Regions from separate parts of the Variovorax sp. UC74_104 genome, predicted to be linked through region 1. Evidence: predicted binding sites of a transcription regulator. Region 1 holds the regulator's gene; each other region holds the start of a gene.

Evidence for each region. The regulator sigma-54, encoded in region 1, starts transcription at its own class of promoters, with help from an activator protein. The targets are predictions, from matches to a motif close to TGGCANGNAANCTGCTTT.
Region 2: ACHMXA_RS27810 (urease subunit gamma) is a predicted target of sigma-54. The motif match lies at 2,164-2,181, and genes of this name have one in related genera.
Region 3: ACHMXA_RS02630 (pilin) is a predicted target of sigma-54. The motif match lies at 2,611-2,628, and genes of this name have one in related genera.
Region 4: ACHMXA_RS00500 (isopenicillin N synthase family dioxygenase) is a predicted target of sigma-54. The motif match lies at 2,551-2,568, and genes of this name have one in related genera.

What each region holds. Positions count from the first base shown of each region.
Region 1 is NZ_CP171978.1:1,378,281-1,382,374, reverse strand. It holds gene ACHMXA_RS06545 (phospholipase D family protein) at 1-1,377, opposite strand, end outside; gene rpoN (RNA polymerase factor sigma-54) at 1,504-3,093, opposite strand; gene lptB (LPS export ABC transporter ATP-binding protein) at 3,115-3,909, opposite strand; gene lptA (lipopolysaccharide transport periplasmic protein LptA) at 3,906-4,094, opposite strand, start outside.
Region 2 is NZ_CP171978.1:5,912,573-5,916,666, forward strand. It holds gene ACHMXA_RS27805 (ATP-binding protein) at 1-2,157, opposite strand, end outside; gene ACHMXA_RS27810 (urease subunit gamma) at 2,262-2,564, shown strand; gene ACHMXA_RS27815 (HupE/UreJ family protein) at 2,603-3,202, shown strand; gene ACHMXA_RS27820 (urease subunit beta) at 3,213-3,518, shown strand; gene ureC (urease subunit alpha) at 3,518-4,094, shown strand, end outside.
Region 3 is NZ_CP171978.1:534,728-538,821, forward strand. It holds gene tnpC (IS66 family transposase) at 1-978, opposite strand, end outside; gene tnpB (IS66 family insertion sequence element accessory protein TnpB) at 1,014-1,364, opposite strand; gene ACHMXA_RS02625 (transposase) at 1,340-1,855, opposite strand; gene ACHMXA_RS02630 (pilin) at 2,032-2,550, opposite strand; gene ACHMXA_RS02635 (3',5'-cyclic-nucleotide phosphodiesterase) at 2,762-3,565, opposite strand; partial or broken gene ACHMXA_RS02640 (CHASE2 domain-containing protein) at 3,595-4,094, opposite strand, start outside.
Region 4 is NZ_CP171978.1:111,835-115,928, reverse strand. It holds gene ACHMXA_RS00510 (BMP family ABC transporter substrate-binding protein) at 1-1,034, opposite strand, end outside; gene ACHMXA_RS00505 (VOC family protein) at 1,107-1,493, opposite strand; gene ACHMXA_RS00500 (isopenicillin N synthase family dioxygenase) at 1,517-2,518, opposite strand; gene rutR (HTH-type transcriptional regulator RutR) at 2,746-3,450, shown strand; gene rutF (NADH-dependent FMN reductase RutF) at 3,493-4,050, opposite strand; gene ACHMXA_RS00485 (malonic semialdehyde reductase) at 4,065-4,094, opposite strand, start outside.

The sequences.
Region 1 (4,094 bases):
GAGCGCCTGCTGGGCCATCTCGGGGCTGCGGATGAAAAGGCCGATCTCGGTGTTGTACGTCTCGGAGCGCGGGTCGAAATTCATCGAGCCGACGAAAAGAATGCGCCGGTCGATCACCGCCGACTTGGCGTGCAGCCTCCCCACGGAGGTGCCGAAGAGCCCCAGCCGCACGCTGCGCCGGGTGCGGTTGGTGCTCAGCTCGTAGAGGTCGGCACCCAGCCTGAGCATGTCGGGCCGGTAGCGGCGGTAGGCGGTGTGCACCAGCGGCTCGTCGGTGGCGGCCAGCGAGTTGGTGACCACGCTGATCTTCACGTTGCGCCCGCGGATCTCGCGCATCACCTCCAGCCCCGAGGGGCCCGGGATCAGGTAGGGCGAGACGATGGTCACTTCCGAGCGGGCGCGGCGCATCTGCTCGACCACGTTGTAGCGCACGCTGTCGACGTCGAGCAGCGGCACGCCGCCGTAGGAAGCGGTCTTGCCGATCACGCGCTCGGGCGAATCGGCATACGCCTCGGCGGTGGTCCAGATCAGGCCGAGCTTGCCGGCGTCCAGGTCTTCGGCCATCGGGCTGTAGCCCAGCAGGTCGTTGGGCGCGGGCCTGGGCGGCGGGGGCGTGGTGTCGGGGCCGGTGGCGAGCTCGAAGCGCTGCTGCAGCTCCTCGCGCGAGAGGCCGCTGCCCACCACCGACTGGATCGGCCGCACGTAGACGCTGTTCCAGTATTGGTCGAACAGGCTGCCCAGGCGGGGAATGAGCGCGCCGGTGACGAAGGTGTCGAGGTCGATGAAGTTCTCGCCCGCCGTGCGCCTGAAGTACTGGTTGCCGATGTTGCGCCCGCCCGCCACCGCCATCGCGCCGTCGGCGATGAACAGCTTGTTGTGCATGCGGCGGTTGACGCGGCTGAAGTCGAAGAGCGAGGCCGTGAAGCGCTTCAGCAGGCTGCCGCGGCCGGCCGGGAAGGGGTTGAACAGGCGCAGCTCCACATTGGGCGTGGCGGCGAAGCCCAGCAGCAGTTCGTCTTCGCCGGAGGTGTAGAGGTCGTCCATCAAGAGCCGCACGCGCACGCCGCGCTGGGCGGCGTCGCGCAGGGTGCGCAGCAGGTAGCGGCCGGTCTCGTCGTTCTCGATCTGGTAGTACTGCACGTCCAGCGTGCGCTGCGCGCGGCGGGCCAGCTGGATGCGGGTGTCGAAGGCGAAGTCGCCGCCGGGCATCAGGCGGAAGCCGCTCAGGTCGGGGTCGGGCTGCGAGGCCAGCGCGATCTTGCCCAAGGCGGTGTCGGCCGAGACGGCGATGGCCTTGGTCGGCGTGCGCGGCGCCTCGTCGGGCAGCGTGGCGCAGCCGGCGACAAACAGCACGACCATGGCGAGCACCACAGCCATGCCCAAACGCCACCCGGATCCATTCAAGGAACACCGCGGAACCGGCTCAGCCGGGCCGCAGGTGTTGCCCCCTGCAAGGGGGTTGGCGAAGCGACACGAAGTGCGCATAGCCTGGGGGTGTACCAATTACAAGGCTTTGCGCAGGTTGGCGGGCGCGATGCGCAGCGCCTCGCGGTACTTGGCGACGGTGCGGCGCGCGCACTCGATGCCCTGCTCCTTCAGCATCTCGGAGATCTGGCTGTCCGACAGCGGCTTCTTCACGCTCTCGGAGCCGACGAACTGCTTGATGAGCGCGCGCACCGCGGTGCTCGACGCATTGCCGCCGGTCTCGGTGCCCAGCGCCGAGCCGAAGAAGTACTTGAGCTCGACCGTGCCGAAGGGCGTGGCCATGTACTTGGCGGTGGTCACGCGCGAGATGGTCGATTCGTGTAGGCCCAGCTCGTCGGCGATCTCGCGCAGCACCAGCGGGCGCATGGCGAGCTCGCCGTGCACGAAGTAGCTCTTCTGCCGCTCGACGATGGCGTTGCTCACGCGCAGGATGGTGTCGAAGCGCTGCTGGATGTTCTTGATGAACCAGCGCGCCTCCTGCAGCCGCTGCGACAGCGCCTGGCTGCCCTCGCCCTTGTGCGACTTCAGCGCGCCGGCGTAGATGTCGTGCACGCGCAGGCGCGGCATCACGTCGGGGTTGAGCATCACGCGGAACTTCACGTTGGTGCCGCGGCCGGTCTTGGTGACGATCACGTCCGGAATGATGACGTTGCGCTCGACGTCGACGAAGCGCCGGCCCGGCTTGGGCTCCAGCCGCGCGATGACCTGCAGCGCCGAGCGCACCAGCTCCTCGCTGCTGCGGGTGAGCGTGGCCAGGCGCTTGAAGTCGCGGCGCGCGAGCAGCTCCATGGGCTGCTTGCAGATGGCCAGCGCCGTCTTGCGGACCAGTTCCTCTTCCTCGGTCTCGTCGTCGCTGGCCATGGCGCGCAGCTGGATGCTCAGGCACTCGCCGAGGTCGCGCGCACCCACGCCAGCGGGCTCCAGGCTCTGCAGCAGGCCGAGCGCCACCTGGAAGTGATGCACCAGGTCGTCGAACTGGTCGTTGTCGTCGCCGGCCAGGCCCGAGGCCAGCGCGGGCAGCGAGTCCTCGAGGTAGCCGTCGTCGTTGAGCGATTCGATCAGGAAGCGCAGCGCGGCGCTGTCGTTCTCGTTCAGGCGCAGGCTCAGCGCCTGGCGGTGCAGGAAGGATTGCAGCGACTCCTGGCTGCGCGCGAGCTCGGTGGCGTCGGCGCGCTCGTCGTCGCCCAGGTTGTTCTGGCGCGCGGGCGCGTCGCTGCCCCATTCGCTGTCGTCGGGCGCCATGTCGACGGTGCCGTCGCCCTCCCAGTCGGGCTCGCGCTCGGAGATCTCGGCGGCGGGGCCGTCGGAGTCAGCGGTGGAGGCGCTCTCGGCGGACGAACTCGTGCTGCTGCTGGCGGCCGGGGAGGCGAAGTCGCCCTCGCCTTCGCCGCCGTCATCGCGGGGGACCGGCGCGTCGGCCGTGTCGAGCCCGAATTCCTCGCGCGCGGCTTCTTCCGCGGTGCGCTCGAGGAACGGGTTCTCGTCGAGCATCTGCTCCACCTCCTGGCTCAGTTCGAGCGTGGAGAGCTGCAGCAGCCTGATCGACTGCTGCAGCTGCGGCGTGAGCGCCAGATGCTGCGAAACGCGAAGGGATAGCCCTTGCTTCATGGTGGAAACCGCCCCCGCGCCTTACATGCGGAAGTGCTCGCCCAGGTACACCCTGCGTACCTCGGCGTTGTCGACGATCTCCGAAGGCGTGCCTTGTGCCAGCACATGCCCGTCGCTGATGATGAAGGCGTGGTCGCAGATGCCCAGCGTCTCGCGCACGTTGTGGTCGGTGATGAGCACGCCGATGCCGCGCTCCTTCAGGAAGCTGATGATCCGCTGGATCTCGATCACCGCGATCGGGTCGATGCCGGCGAAGGGCTCGTCCAGCAGGATGAAGCGCGGCTGCGTGGCCAGGGCGCGCGCGATCTCGACGCGGCGGCGCTCGCCGCCCGACAGCGCGAGCGCCGGCGAATCGCGCAGGTGGTCGACGCGCAGGTCAGCCAGTAGCTCGGACAGGCGCTCCTCGATGTGCGGCTTCGACAGCGGCGCCATCTTGCCGTTCGCGTCGGGCTCCATCTGCAGCTCGAGCACGGCGCGCACGTTCTCCTCGACCGTGAGCTTGCGGAAGATGGAAGCTTCCTGCGGCAGGTAGCTCAGGCCCATGCGGGCGCGGCGGTGGATCGGCATGTGGGCGATCGGCTCGCCGTCGATGGTGATGTCGCCGGCATCGGCGCGCACCAGGCCCACGATCATGTAGAACGAAGTGGTCTTGCCGGCGCCGTTGGGGCCCAGCAGCCCGACGACTTCGCCCTTCTGCACGTCGAGCGAGACGTCCTTCACGACCGTGCGGCTGCCGTAGCTCTTCTTCAGGCCGCGCGCGACCAGGCGGCTGCCCGGTGCGCCGCCGGCGTCCTGGGTTCCTGCGGATTCGATCACTTGCGCGTGTCTCCCTGGTCACTGCCGAGCGTGGTGCTCGGGCGCAGGCCCTTGCCCGGTGCCGGGGTGGCTGCCGGCGGCGGTGCCTTCGCACCACCGGCCGGGGCCGAGGCGCCCGCGGCCGGCGCGGTGGCGGTTGCTGCCTTGGGGGTGAGGATGGTCCTGACGCGTCCGCCCGGCGCCGA
Region 2 (4,094 bases), 1.9 Mb from region 1:
GATCTCGCGCGCCTCGTCGGCGGACTGCTTGGCGGCCTGAAGCGCGCGGTCGGTCTCGCGGTGCAGCTCGATCTCTCGCACCAGCAGGTGGGTCTGTCGGTTCGACTCCTCCTGCGCCACCTTGCGGCTCTGGTGCGCCAGCACCAGCCACCACGCGACGATGCCCGCGATGACCAGCAGCGCCATGTACGCCTTGAGGAAGCCCGAGCGCAGCGAAGCCTTCTGCACGCCCGCGAGCGCGGCCGCCGCGTCGGGCTCGGTCGCCAGCTCCAGCGCGCCTTCGGCGAAGGCGCGCAGCTCCTGCTGGTAGAGCACGCCGAACACCACCGCCAGCAGCGGCACGATCACCAGCATCAGCAGCAGGAAGTGCCCCAGCCCCGTGTCGAGGTAGCGCCAGCTGCGCCGCGGCAGCAGCCAGCGCAGCACCGCCGACCACTGCGACGACAGGCTCGCGTGCGGCTTGCACAGGTCGCCGCAGCGCGCGTCCAGCGTGCAGCACAGAGAGCAGATCGGGCCCTGGTAGGCGGGGCAGTGGGCCATGTCCGGCCCCTCGTACTCGCGCTCGCAGATCACGCAGTGCTGCACCTTCAGGCGCTGGTAGCTGCCCTCGTGCTCGACCCTGGCCCAGCGCACCGCGCCGGCCCCGGATGAAGGCACGCCGCGCGCCAGGTAGTACTTGCCGCCGGTCGCCCAGGCCAAAAGCGGCGAGGCCACCAGCGCCGTGCCCAGCGCGATCAGCGCCGAGAAGGCCTGCGCCAGCGGCCCGAACACGCCCAGGTGCGCGGTGATCGACAGCCCCGATGCCAGCGCCATCGCGCCCACGCCCACCGGGTTGATGTCCCACAGATGCGCGCGCTTGAACTCGATGCCCGGCGGCGACAGGCCCAGCGGCTTGTTGATGACCAGGTCGGCCACCACGGCCATCATCCAGGCGATGGCGATGTTGGCGAACAGGCCCAGCACGTCGCCCAGCGCCTCGAACACGTTCATCTCCATCAGCATGAAGGCGATGAGCGCGTTGAACACCACCCACACCACCCGCCCCGGGTGACTGTGCGCCACGCGCGAGAAGAAGTTGCTCCAGGCCAAAGAGCCCGCATAGGCGTTGGTCACGTTGATCTTGAGCTGCGAGATCACCACGAACAGCGCCGTGGCCGCCACCGCCCAGCCGTAGTGCGGAAACACGTACTCGTAGGCCGCCAGGTACATCTGGTTGGGGTCGACCGCCCGGTCGGCCGGCACCATGTGCGTGATCGCGAGGTAAGCCAGCAGCGCGCCGCCCAGCATCTTGAGCACGCCCAGCACCACCCAGCCCGGGCCGCCGGCCAGCACCCCGGCCCACCAGCGCCGCGCCGTGGCCGCCGTGCGCGCGGGCATGAAGCGCAGGTAGTCGGCCTGCTCGCCCATCTGGGTGATAAGCGCGATGCCGACCGTGAGGGCTGCGCCAAACAGGTGCAGATCGAAGCCCTTCGTGCCCGAGCGCACGCCGTTGTAGTGCACGATGCCCGCGAACGCACCAGGATCGCGCACAAGCACATAGGCGAAGGGCACGACCAGCATCAGCAGCCACAGCGGCTGGGTCCACAACTGCAGCCGGCTGATGGCCGACACCCCGTGCGTGACCAGTGGAATCACCACCAGCGCGCACACCAGGTAGCCCCAGACCGGCGGAATGCCCAGCGCCAGTTCCAGCGCATAGGCCATCACCGCCGCCTCCAGCGCGAAGAAGATGAAGGTGAAGCTCGCGTAGATCAGCGAGGTGAGCGTGGAGCCGATGTAGCCGAAGCCGGCACCGCGCGTGAGCAGGTCCATGTCGACGCCGTAGCGCGCCGCGTACACGCTGATCGGCACGCCCGCCAGGAAGATGATGAACCCCGTCGCCAGGATCGCCCAGAAGGCGTTGGCGAAGCCGTACTGCACCAGCAGCGTGGCGCCCACCGCCTCCAGGATCAGGAACGACGCCGCCCCGAAAGCCGTGTTGGCCACCCGCCATTCGGACCATTTGCGGAAGCGCTGCGGCGTGTAGCGCAGGGCGTAGTCTTCCAGCGTCTCGCTGGCCACCCAGCTGTTGTAGTCGCGCCGCACCTTGACGATGCGCTGGGGGGCGTCGTCCGAGCTGATGGGGGCGGCTTCAGGGTTCACACCGTTTCGGTGCATCTTCCGTGCCATCCATACGGCTTTTGGCGGACGAGGCACGACTGTTGCAAAGAAGCCGGCTTGCCCATAATGGCCGCCTCCTCCCGCCACCCGATGCCGATCCCATGGAACTGACCCCGCGCGAAAAAGACAAGCTGCTGATCTTCACCGCGGCACTCCTGGCCGAACGCCGCAAGGCGCGCGGCCTCAAGCTCAACTACCCCGAAGCCGTCGCCCTGATCTCCGCCGCCGTCATGGAAGGCGCGCGCGACGGCAAGAGCGTGGCCGAACTCATGAGCGAGGGGCGCAGCGTGCTCACCCGCGCCGACGTGATGGACGGCATCGCCGAGATGATTCCCGACATCCAGGTCGAAGCGACCTTCCCCGACGGCACCAAGCTGGTCACCGTGCACCAGCCGATCGTCTGAAATTCGAAGAACAAGAGAAAGAACAGAAGGACTTTTCCATGCGCCACAGCACCTCCAAGACCCTTGCCCTGATCGCCTTCCTGCTGCCGCTCGCGGCCAGCGCCCACACCGGAGTGGACGGCGGCATGCACCACGGCTTCGTCACCGGCTTCATGCACCCGCTGACCGGCGCCGACCACCTCGCGGCGATGGTCGCCGTCGGCCTGTGGAGCGCGCTGGCCGCGCGCCGCGCCTGGCCCGACCTGCTCTGGGCGCCGCTGGCCTTCGCCGGCATGCTGCTCGCGGGCGCGCTGGCCGGGCTGGCGAGCGTGCAGCTGCCGGCGGTCGAGCCGATGATCGCGGCCTCGCTGCTGGTGCTGGGCCTGCTGGTGGTCACGCGCGTGCGCCTGCCGGCGGTGGCGGCGATGGCCGTGGTGGGCGTGTTCGCCGTCTTCCACGGCGTGGCCCACGGCTACGAGCTGGCGAGCGAGCAAGGCGCCGCCCTCACGCTGGCCGGCATGGTCTGCGCGACGGTGCTGCTGCACGCCGCGGGCATCGCGATCGGCTGGGCACTGCGCAATGCCAACGCGTGGCTGCCGCGCGTGGCCGGCGCCGCGGTCGTCGGCCTGGGCGCAACGCTGCTGGCTCAGGCCATCTGAGGCGGCCGGCATGATCCCCGGAGAACTCTTCACCGACGAGGGCGAGCACGCGCTCAACCCCGGCCGCCGCACCCTCACGCTCGTGGTGCAGAACACCGCCGACCGGCCGATCCAGGTCGGCTCGCACTATCACTTCGCCGAGACCAACGGCGCGCTCGGCTTCGACCGCGAGGCCGCGCGCGGCATGCGGCTGAACATTGCCTCGGGCGCCGCGGTGCGCTTCGAGCCGGGCCAGCAGCGCACGGTCGAGCTGGTCGACTTTTCGGGCGATCGCATCGTCTACGGCTTTCGCGGCCTGGTTCAAGGGAAGCTCTGATGGCGACCATTTCAAGGCGTGCCTACGCCGAAATCTTCGGCCCCACGGTGGGCGACCGCGTCCGCCTCGCGGACACTGAGCTCGTCATCGAGGTCGAGGCCGACTACACCCTGCGCGCCGGCGGCTACGGCGAAGAGGTGAAGTTCGGCGGCGGCAAGACGATCCGCGACGGCATGGCGCAATCGCAGCGCACCAGGGCGCAGGGCGCGGTCGACACGGTGCTGACCAACGCGCTCATCCTCGACCACTGGGGCATCGTCAAGGCCGACATCGGCCTGAAGGACGGCCGCATCGCCGCCATCGGCAAGGCCGGCAACCCCGACGTGCAACCGGGCGTGGACATCGTCATCGGCCCTGGCACCGAGATCATCAGCTGCGAGGGCAACATCGTCACCGCAGGCGGCATCGACAGCCACATCCACTTCATCTGCCCGCAGCAGATAGAGGAGGCGCTGTGTTCCGGCGTGACCACCATGCTCGGCGGCGGCACCGGCCCGGCCACCGGCACCTTCGCCACCACCTCCACGCCCGGCCCCTGGCACATCGAGCGCATGCTGCAGGCGGCCGACGCCTTCC
Region 3 (4,094 bases), 840 kb from region 1:
CGTGAGGCCACCGGCCTTCGCGATGCCGTTGTAGACCTCGTAGCCGTCGGTGATGAGCGTGGTGCCGGGGCGGATGCCGGCATACAGTTTCTCGGCGTGCACGGCGCCGCGCCCCGGCGCATAGGCGAACAGCCGTACCGGTGGACCCGTGCCATTCATCTGCGCCCACATGTAGCTCTTCGTCTGGGCTTTCCTTCCGGGCTCCTTGAGCACCTGGACCGTGGTCTCGTCACCGTAGATCAGGTCCGAGTCGAGCAGGTGATCGCGCAGCAGGTTGATGACGGGCTGCACAGCCCGGCCGATGCGCACGACGCCAGAGGCCAGGGTGTTGCTCACGATGTCGCCACCGAAGCGGCGCAGCAGCGCGGCCGTGCGGTACAGCGGCATGCCGAACTGATACTTGCCGGTGATGACCCAGGCTTGGGCCTGCTCGGTGAGCAGCCCGCGAGGGATGATGCGCGCCGGCGCCGGTGCGACCTTCAGGCTCTGATCGCAGCAGGGACATGCGTACTTGATGCGGTGGTGCTGCAGCACGCGCACCTGTTCGGGAATGACATCCATCTGCTCGCTGATCTCGGAGCCGATCTCCACCAGCGCGTGTCCGTCGTGTGCGCACACGCGCTGGGCCTCGGGCAGCTCGTGGCGCACGATCTCGCGCGGCAGCGCGGGGTCCAGCGGCTTGCGTCCGCGCTTTTTGCGCTGATGCCCGGCGACCGGTGTCGATTCCTCTTCGTCAGTCTCGGCCTGCGGTGCCTGATCAGTGGGCGCGAGTGCTTCGGCCTCGTTGAGGAACAGATCCTTCTGCTCGGTGCCGCGCGCTTCGCTCTTGGCGGCGAACAGCTGGCGCTGCAGCGACCTCAACCGTTCGAGCGCCAAGTCCCGTTCGGTGGTCGCAATACGAAGCGCGCCGGCCAGCGCATCGCGCTCGGCGATGAGGCCAGCGAGTTCTTCAGCGGTGATGGTGGCAGGCGTGGACACGCCAGCTTGGATCGGCGTGCCCCAGCATTGTTCCGTCAGGCCACGCTGCAATAGCGCAGATGGGGGTGGCGTTGCACCACCGCGATGTCGATGCCTTCCAGCAACCAGTGCAGTTGCTCGGCCGTCAGCGCCGGAACCGCCTCGGCCGAGGGCCAGATGAACCTGTCCTTCTCCAGCCGCTTGAGCAACAGCCAGAAGCCGTTGCGCTCCCAACCCAGGATCTTCACCCGGTCGCGCCTGCGGTTGCTGAACACGTAGGCGCACGATGCGAACGGATCCAGGCCCAGCGCCTGCTCCACCAGCACCGCCAGGCCGTTGATGCTCAGCCGGAAGTCCACCGGCTCGCGATGCAGGTAGACCTTCAGCCCTTCGTCGAAGCGGAACATGGCAATCGGCTCAACATCTGCACCAGCGTCGGCAATTCCTGCAAGCTCGTCTCGCCGAGATCGAGCTGCACACCGTTGGGCAGCCGCACCTGCAAACCGACCATCGGAGTCGGTGTCGCCAAGGGGCTCTCATCCGGGATCACCGCCACGGCCGTGGCAGGTGTGTGGGCTACCGCGGGCACAGCCACCGCACGCTCGCGCTGCGGCGGATCCTGTTCGCCCTCCACGTGTACGGCAACGAATGCCGCATCTTGCGTTCGCGCGATGTCGCCCGCCGACACTTGGGCGCTTCGCCTCTGGTAAGCCGCGATCCAGGTCCTCAGCAGGTTCGTGTTGACACCGTGCTCCATCGCCATGCGTGCCACCGACACTCCCTGCTTGAGACAGGCAACGATCAACTCCCTCTTGGCGGATTCGTCGTAGACGCCGCGACCGTCACTCTTGCGCCCCACAACCAACCGGCCTCTCAACTCTGCGTACTGCTCTGTCATGTCTACGTGTCCATGTTGCTATACATGGGCACGTAGCCTCACAGCTCATTGCTCCCTGAACAAGGGCGTGGTTAATTGACGGCTTACGGTTTATGCATGGCCCTATGACAATGTGGACGAAAAAAAGCCGCCTCAGAGGCGGCTTTGTCACAGTCGTTCTGAGTGGCCTCAGATCGTTAGGAAGCCGAGCAAGTCTTAGGACGCACCGATGCGTCCAGGTTGGAAGTGCAGGCCCAATCGGCGTTCGAAGCGGTGTACGTGAAGGTAACGGTTTTGCCCGACAGCTTGTCGTTCACGCCCGTGGTCTTGAAGGTTGCAGTAAGAGCGCAGGAGGTACCGGCGTTCGCCGTAGCTACGATGTTGGCAACGTACTTGCCGGACAACGTGAAATTGTTGGACGTATTCAGAGCGCCAGCAGGAATGGGGGCCACGGGCGGAGTAGCGGCAGCATCCCCAGGCACTGCGTCGGCGGTGCTGCACGCCGTAGCCAGCCCGTTGCTACCGGAGAGATCCATGACCGGAGTCTTCAGGCCGGCGAGCAGGTTCATTGCTTCTGTAGTCTGAGCGCGAGCCGTGTAATTTTGGTATTGCGGCAGCGCAATAGCAGCCAAGATACCAATGATCGCCACAACGATCATCAGTTCGATAAGGGTAAAGCCGGCCTGAGCGCGGCGGGCGACGGTACGAACGTTCATTTAAGGAACTCCAGGTAGGTTGGTTGTTACGCCCGGGAACCTGCCCGGAGCGAGGTACCTTCCGCAGCATCCGTGCCACCCGTCTTCAGGCCCTTCCACCGACCGAACACGTCACTTGAAGCCACTTTGTCGTTACACCATGTGACACAACTTGCCTCAAGATGCGACACCTGGTGACAAATTTGTCATGCCACGCATCACTGACCAGCAGTCAGAAAGTCAGGACACCATCCACCTTCAACCAGCGGATGTCCCGCTGCGCCATGCCTGCCGCCTGCTCGACCACCAGGGCTTCGATCTGGCTCATGATCTCGTCGGTTTCGGCGGGCTTGGTGTGGGTGATGTAGATCGGGTACTGCCTACCCGGCGCGATGTGGGCCAGTTCGCCAGCCAGGAGCGCGGGCGACAGGTGCAGGCTGCGCTCAGCCAGCGCCTGCTCGCGGCTGCTGAATGCGGTTTCGATCACGAGCATTGCCACGTCGAGCTCGTTCACGCGCTCCCAGAAGGGCGCGTTGCGCTCGGTGTCGCCGCTGAACACCCAGTGGGCGCCGCCCTCGGCCCTTCGCACGGCGAAGCCGCAGGCAGGCACGGTGTGGAACGCGGGCAGCACTTCGACCACCTTGGGCTCGCGGCTGCCCAGCGGCAGTTGCTGGCCCACGGCGATGTCGTGAAAGCTCACGAAGGGCGCCTCGAGGCTGGGAATGCTCTCGAAGTCCGGCCAGATGACGTTGTTGAACACGTGCGTGCGCAGCGCGTCAATGGTGGCGCTCAGCGCATGCACGCGCAGCGGCTGCGCGCGGCGGCTGCCGATCGCGTCGAGCATCAGGGGGAGCGCGGCGATGTGGTCGAGGTGGCTGTGCGTGAGCACGACGTCGTCGATGCAGGCCATTTCATCGAGCGTGAGGTCTCCGACACCGGTGCCCGCATCGACGAGCAGGTCCGTGTCGACCAGGAACGAGGTGGTGCGGCAGTCTTTGGCGATGGCGCCCGAGCAACCCAGCACACGAACCTGCATTGTGAAAGACCCCTCTTATGTGTCCGTCGTCATTTGGTCTCGAACCGGGTTGCGCCGTCCCAGTTCGGGTCTTGCGGTCGCAACGCCATCGAGGCTAAACGCTGGGCGTAGAGCTGGTAAAGGACTTTTTTCGCATCCGCGGCGAGCAGGGGCGCGAGCAAGTTTCGGCCCATGGCCCAGTCCTGGCGACGGTACGCGGCGAGCACTTCGCCCCAGCGTTCGAGCAGCTGCTGCGTCTGCTCCACGGCTTCGGGCGTGCGCGCGGCGAGGGGCGTAAAAACGGCAACGGCCTGTGCCTTTCCCTTGACGCGCACGCTGTCGAGCTCCTGCCAGATGAAGTCGGGCGCGAGTTCGCGCGTCGCGCCGCTGGCGACCACTTCGATGCCGTAGTGGCCGCTCAGGCCCTCGAGGCGCGACGCGAGATTGACCGCGTCGCCGACCACGGTGTAGCTGCGGCGAGCCGCCGATCCCATGTCGCCCACGCTCATCACGCCGCTGTTGATGCCGATGCCCACACTGATCTCGGGCC
Region 4 (4,094 bases), 1.3 Mb from region 1:
TTGGCCACGCGCTCCTTGCCGTCGCGGTCGGCGAGCGGGCCGGCGTAGACCTGCTTGCCCTTCATGATCGCGTCGCGCTCGGCGGTGATGAGCGCGGCCTTGTCCTTGGGCACGGCCGGGCCGAAGCCGGCGATGTCGGTGCCGCCGTCCTTCATCTCGATGAAGGCGCCGTACTGCGCGGGCTTCCAGCCGCCGGCCATGATCTTCTTGAGCTCCGGCGTCAGGAAGCGGTCCCACACCCATACGGAGGAGCACAGCGTGGCCTTGGGCGCGAACTGGCGCAGGTCGCGGTGGTGGCCGGTGCCGTACACGCCGCGTTCCTGCGCGACGATCTGCGGCGTGGGGCTGTCCACGTGCTGGCCGATCACGTCGGCGCCCTGGTCGATGAGCGCGGCTGCCGCTGCGCGCTCCTTCACCGGGTCGTTCCACGCGCCGGTGTAGATCACGTTGACGGTGGCGTTGGGGTTCATCTTCTGCGCGCCGAGCGCGAAGGCGTTGATGGTCCAGTTCACCACGCCGAAGGGGTTGGCCGCGACGAAGCCCAGCTTGCCGGTCTTCGATGCGGCACCGGCGGCCATGCCGCAGAGGTACTGGCTCTCGTAGGTGCGGCCGTAGAACGACTCGAGGTTGCTGCCGTTGGTGGTGCCTGAGCCGTTGAGGAAGGCCACGTCGGGGTACTTGGCGGCCAGGTCCTTGAAGCTGTCGGAATAGCCGAAGGCGGTGCCGATCACGATGTTGGCGCCGCGCTGGATGAATTTCTCGGCCGCGGGCTTGATGGCCGACGCGTCCTCGGGCACGTTCTCCACGAACTGGATCTTCTGGCCGATCTCCTTCTCGATCTTCACGCGGGCCTCGTCGAAGGCCTGCGTCCAGCCGCCGTCGTTCTTGGGGCCGAAGTAGAGCATCGCGATCTTCGGCTTGTCCTTCAGCGTGAAGCCGTCGGCGGCCGCAGCGGTCAGCGTGGTGAAGGACGCGCCTCCGGCCGCGATGGTCATCGCGAGGCCCAGGCTGGGAGTGAGGGTGCGCAGCTGCATGGAACTACCTTTGAGTAGAGGCTTTGACGGAGGGAAGAACGGAGACGAAAGATGAAGTGGTCGCAGTGCGCGTCACATCATGAAGTTGATGCGGAACACATTGCCCTCGGGATCGAGCAGCACCGACTGGTACCAGTTGTAGTAGGTGACGTAGGGCGGCTTCACGAGCGTGGCGCCGGCCTCTAGAGCGACGGGCACCATGCGGTCGACGTCGGCCTGGCTGTCGACGTCGATGTTCAGCAGGAACTTCACGCCGCGCGTGTCGGAGAACTCGCTCAGGTGCAGCAGCTCGTAGGCATCGAGCGCGTTGAAGCCGAGGCTCGACTTGCCGGTGTCCAGCCCTCGGAAGATGGGCGAGCGGATCGCCTCGATCTCCTTGAAGCCGAACACGCGCTGGTAGAAGCCGCTGAGCGCGACCACGTCCTTCGCGAAGACGTTGACGTAGGACAGGTGGGCCATGTGATCCGGGCGCCTCCGAGGATTCAGGCCGCGACCTTGGTGCCGCCGAAGGTCGTCTGCTTGACGAACTTGGAGGTGAGGTGGTCGCCCGACGAGATGGGCGCGTACTTCGGCTGCTCGCCCGGTGCGAGGCAGCTCGGTAGGCACTCGACCATCGCGTCGTAGTTGGGCTGGTGGAAGAACACCAGCGACTGGCGGCGGTTGGTGCTCGCCACCTCGAAGGGCGGGTTGATCACGCGGTGCAGCGTGGACACCCACTGGTCGTTGGTCCACTGCATCATGAGGTCGGCGATGTTGACCACCAGGCCGCCCTCGACCTGCGGCACGTCCACCCACTGGCCGGCCTTGTTGAACACCTGCAGGCCCTTGTCGTCGGGCAGCACGATGGTGAGGCTGCCATAGTCGCTGTGCGCGCCCGCGCGCAGCTGGCCGGGCAGAGGCTGCTCGCGCTGGGGCGGGTAGCTCAGCACGCGGAACATGCTGATGTGCCTGTCGATCTTGTCGTCGAAGAAGGTCTCGGGCAGCGAGAGGCCGAGCGCGAAGACGCGCATCAGCGAGCGCGAGAGATCGCTCATCGCCTCGAAGTACTGCTCGTACGCTTCCTTGAAGCCCTCGATGGGCGGCCAGCTGTTGGGTTCGAAGTGCGGGCCTGCTGCGGGGCCGCGGTGGTAGTCGTCGTCCGGCACGTTCGAGGGGCCGATGGAGAACGACTCCTTCAGGTCGCCCGGTGCCGCTTCCTCCAGGCTGTAGGAGAGCCCTTCCTCGCCCACCGCGCTGTAGCCGCGCACCGCGTCCTCGCGCGGACGATCGACCTTGCGCTTCTCGCCCAGCGGCATGTCGAAGAACTTGCGCGAGAGCGACGACACGCGCGAGATCAGCTCCGCAGAGATGCCGTGGTTGGTGATGACGAGGAAGCCGATGCTGCGGCAGGCCTCGTCGACTTTCTTCGCTACCTCCGCCTTGCCTTCGGCGCTTCCGGCGAAGTAGGGCGCGAGATCGATGATGGGTACGGAAAGCAGGGTCATGGCAGGTTCCTCGTGCTTGGCATGCCTTTCGCCATGCAACGTCTGTGCCAGTTGGACCAAATGGACAAAACCCATTCGTCGCGTCAGCATGGTGCGAATTGCCGTGCCGCGAAGGCGGTTGCGGCGCATGGCGATGCACCACGGCCTTACAGTGGTGCGCCGTAGCGCCTGCCGAGGCAGGACCGACCGATCGAGCGATTGAACGAACGAGGGAGGAACGAGGAAAGATGCCGAAGACCAAAGCACTGGCCGTGAACGCCAGCAAGGAAAGCCCCGCGCGCAAGCGCGCGAAGCCGGCGGTGCGCAGCGCCTCCGCGGTGAACCGCCGGTTGCGCCAGATCGAGGACAAGCGCAGCGCGATCCTCGGCGCGGCGCTGGGGCTGTTCTCGCGCTTCGGCCTGCACGGCACCTCCATCGACCAGGTGGCCGCGCGCGCCGACGTGTCGAAGAGCAACCTGCTCTACTACTTCGCGAACAAGGAAGAGCTCTACGTCAACGTGCTGCGCGACCTGCTCGCGCTGTGGCTCGAGCCGCTGCGCGGCTTCAGCGCGGAGCAGGATCCGGCCGAGGCCATCGGCGACTACATCCGCCGCAAGCTGGTGGTCTCGCGCGACCGGCCCGATGCGTCGCGGCTCTTCTGCCTGGAGATGATCCAGGGCGCGCCGCTGCTGCGCGACGAACTCGATCGCGAACTGCGCACGCTGGTGGAGAAGAAATCGGAAGTGATCCGCGCATGGATCGATGCGGGCAAGCTGGCGCCGGTCGATCCGCACCACCTGATCTTCGCGCTGTGGGCAATGACGCAGCACTACGCGGACTTCGGCGTGCAGGTGCAGGCGCTGTCGGGGCACACGCTGGAAGACGAGGCCTTCTTCGAGCGCGCGGTGGAGAACGTTCAGCGCATCGTGCTGCAGGGCATCGTGCCGCGCTGAGGCCTTGCTCCCTCTCCCCTTGGGGAGAGGGGATAAAACGGGTCAGTGGGATGGCGGCGCAGCGATCTCGTGATACCGCCGATCGAAGTAGATCAGCCCCTGCGCCGCGCCGCCGATGGCGATGGAGACGGCTTCACAGAAAAAAACATCGTGCGTGCCCGAGCTCGTCGCATGCACCACGCGGCAGTCGAAGGACACGGCTGCATCGTCCAGCACCGGCGAGCCGGTGGTCTTGCTGCTCCAGCTTGCTGCGGCGAAGCGCTCGTCCATCGGCGTCTTGCCGCCGAAGAGGGCGGACAGCGACTGGTGCCCGGCTGCCAGCACGTTGACGCACAGCACGCCGTTGGCCTTGAACGCCGGGTACACCGAGGCCGAACGGTTCAGGCACACCAGCAGCGTCGGTGGCTCGTCGGTCACGCTGCACACGGCTGATGCGGTGAAGCCCGCGCGGCCTGCGGGGCCGTCGGTGGTGATGATGTTCACCGCCGCGCCCAGCCGCGCCATCGCGTTGCGGTAGTCGGCCTTCTGCAGGCCCTGCGGCAGCAGGGCGGGATTGGGTGACGATGAAGCGGGATTCGAGGCCATGGCGTTGTGCAGCATCTCGCATGACTCCTTCAGGCCAGCAGGCAGGCCTCGTCGAAGGC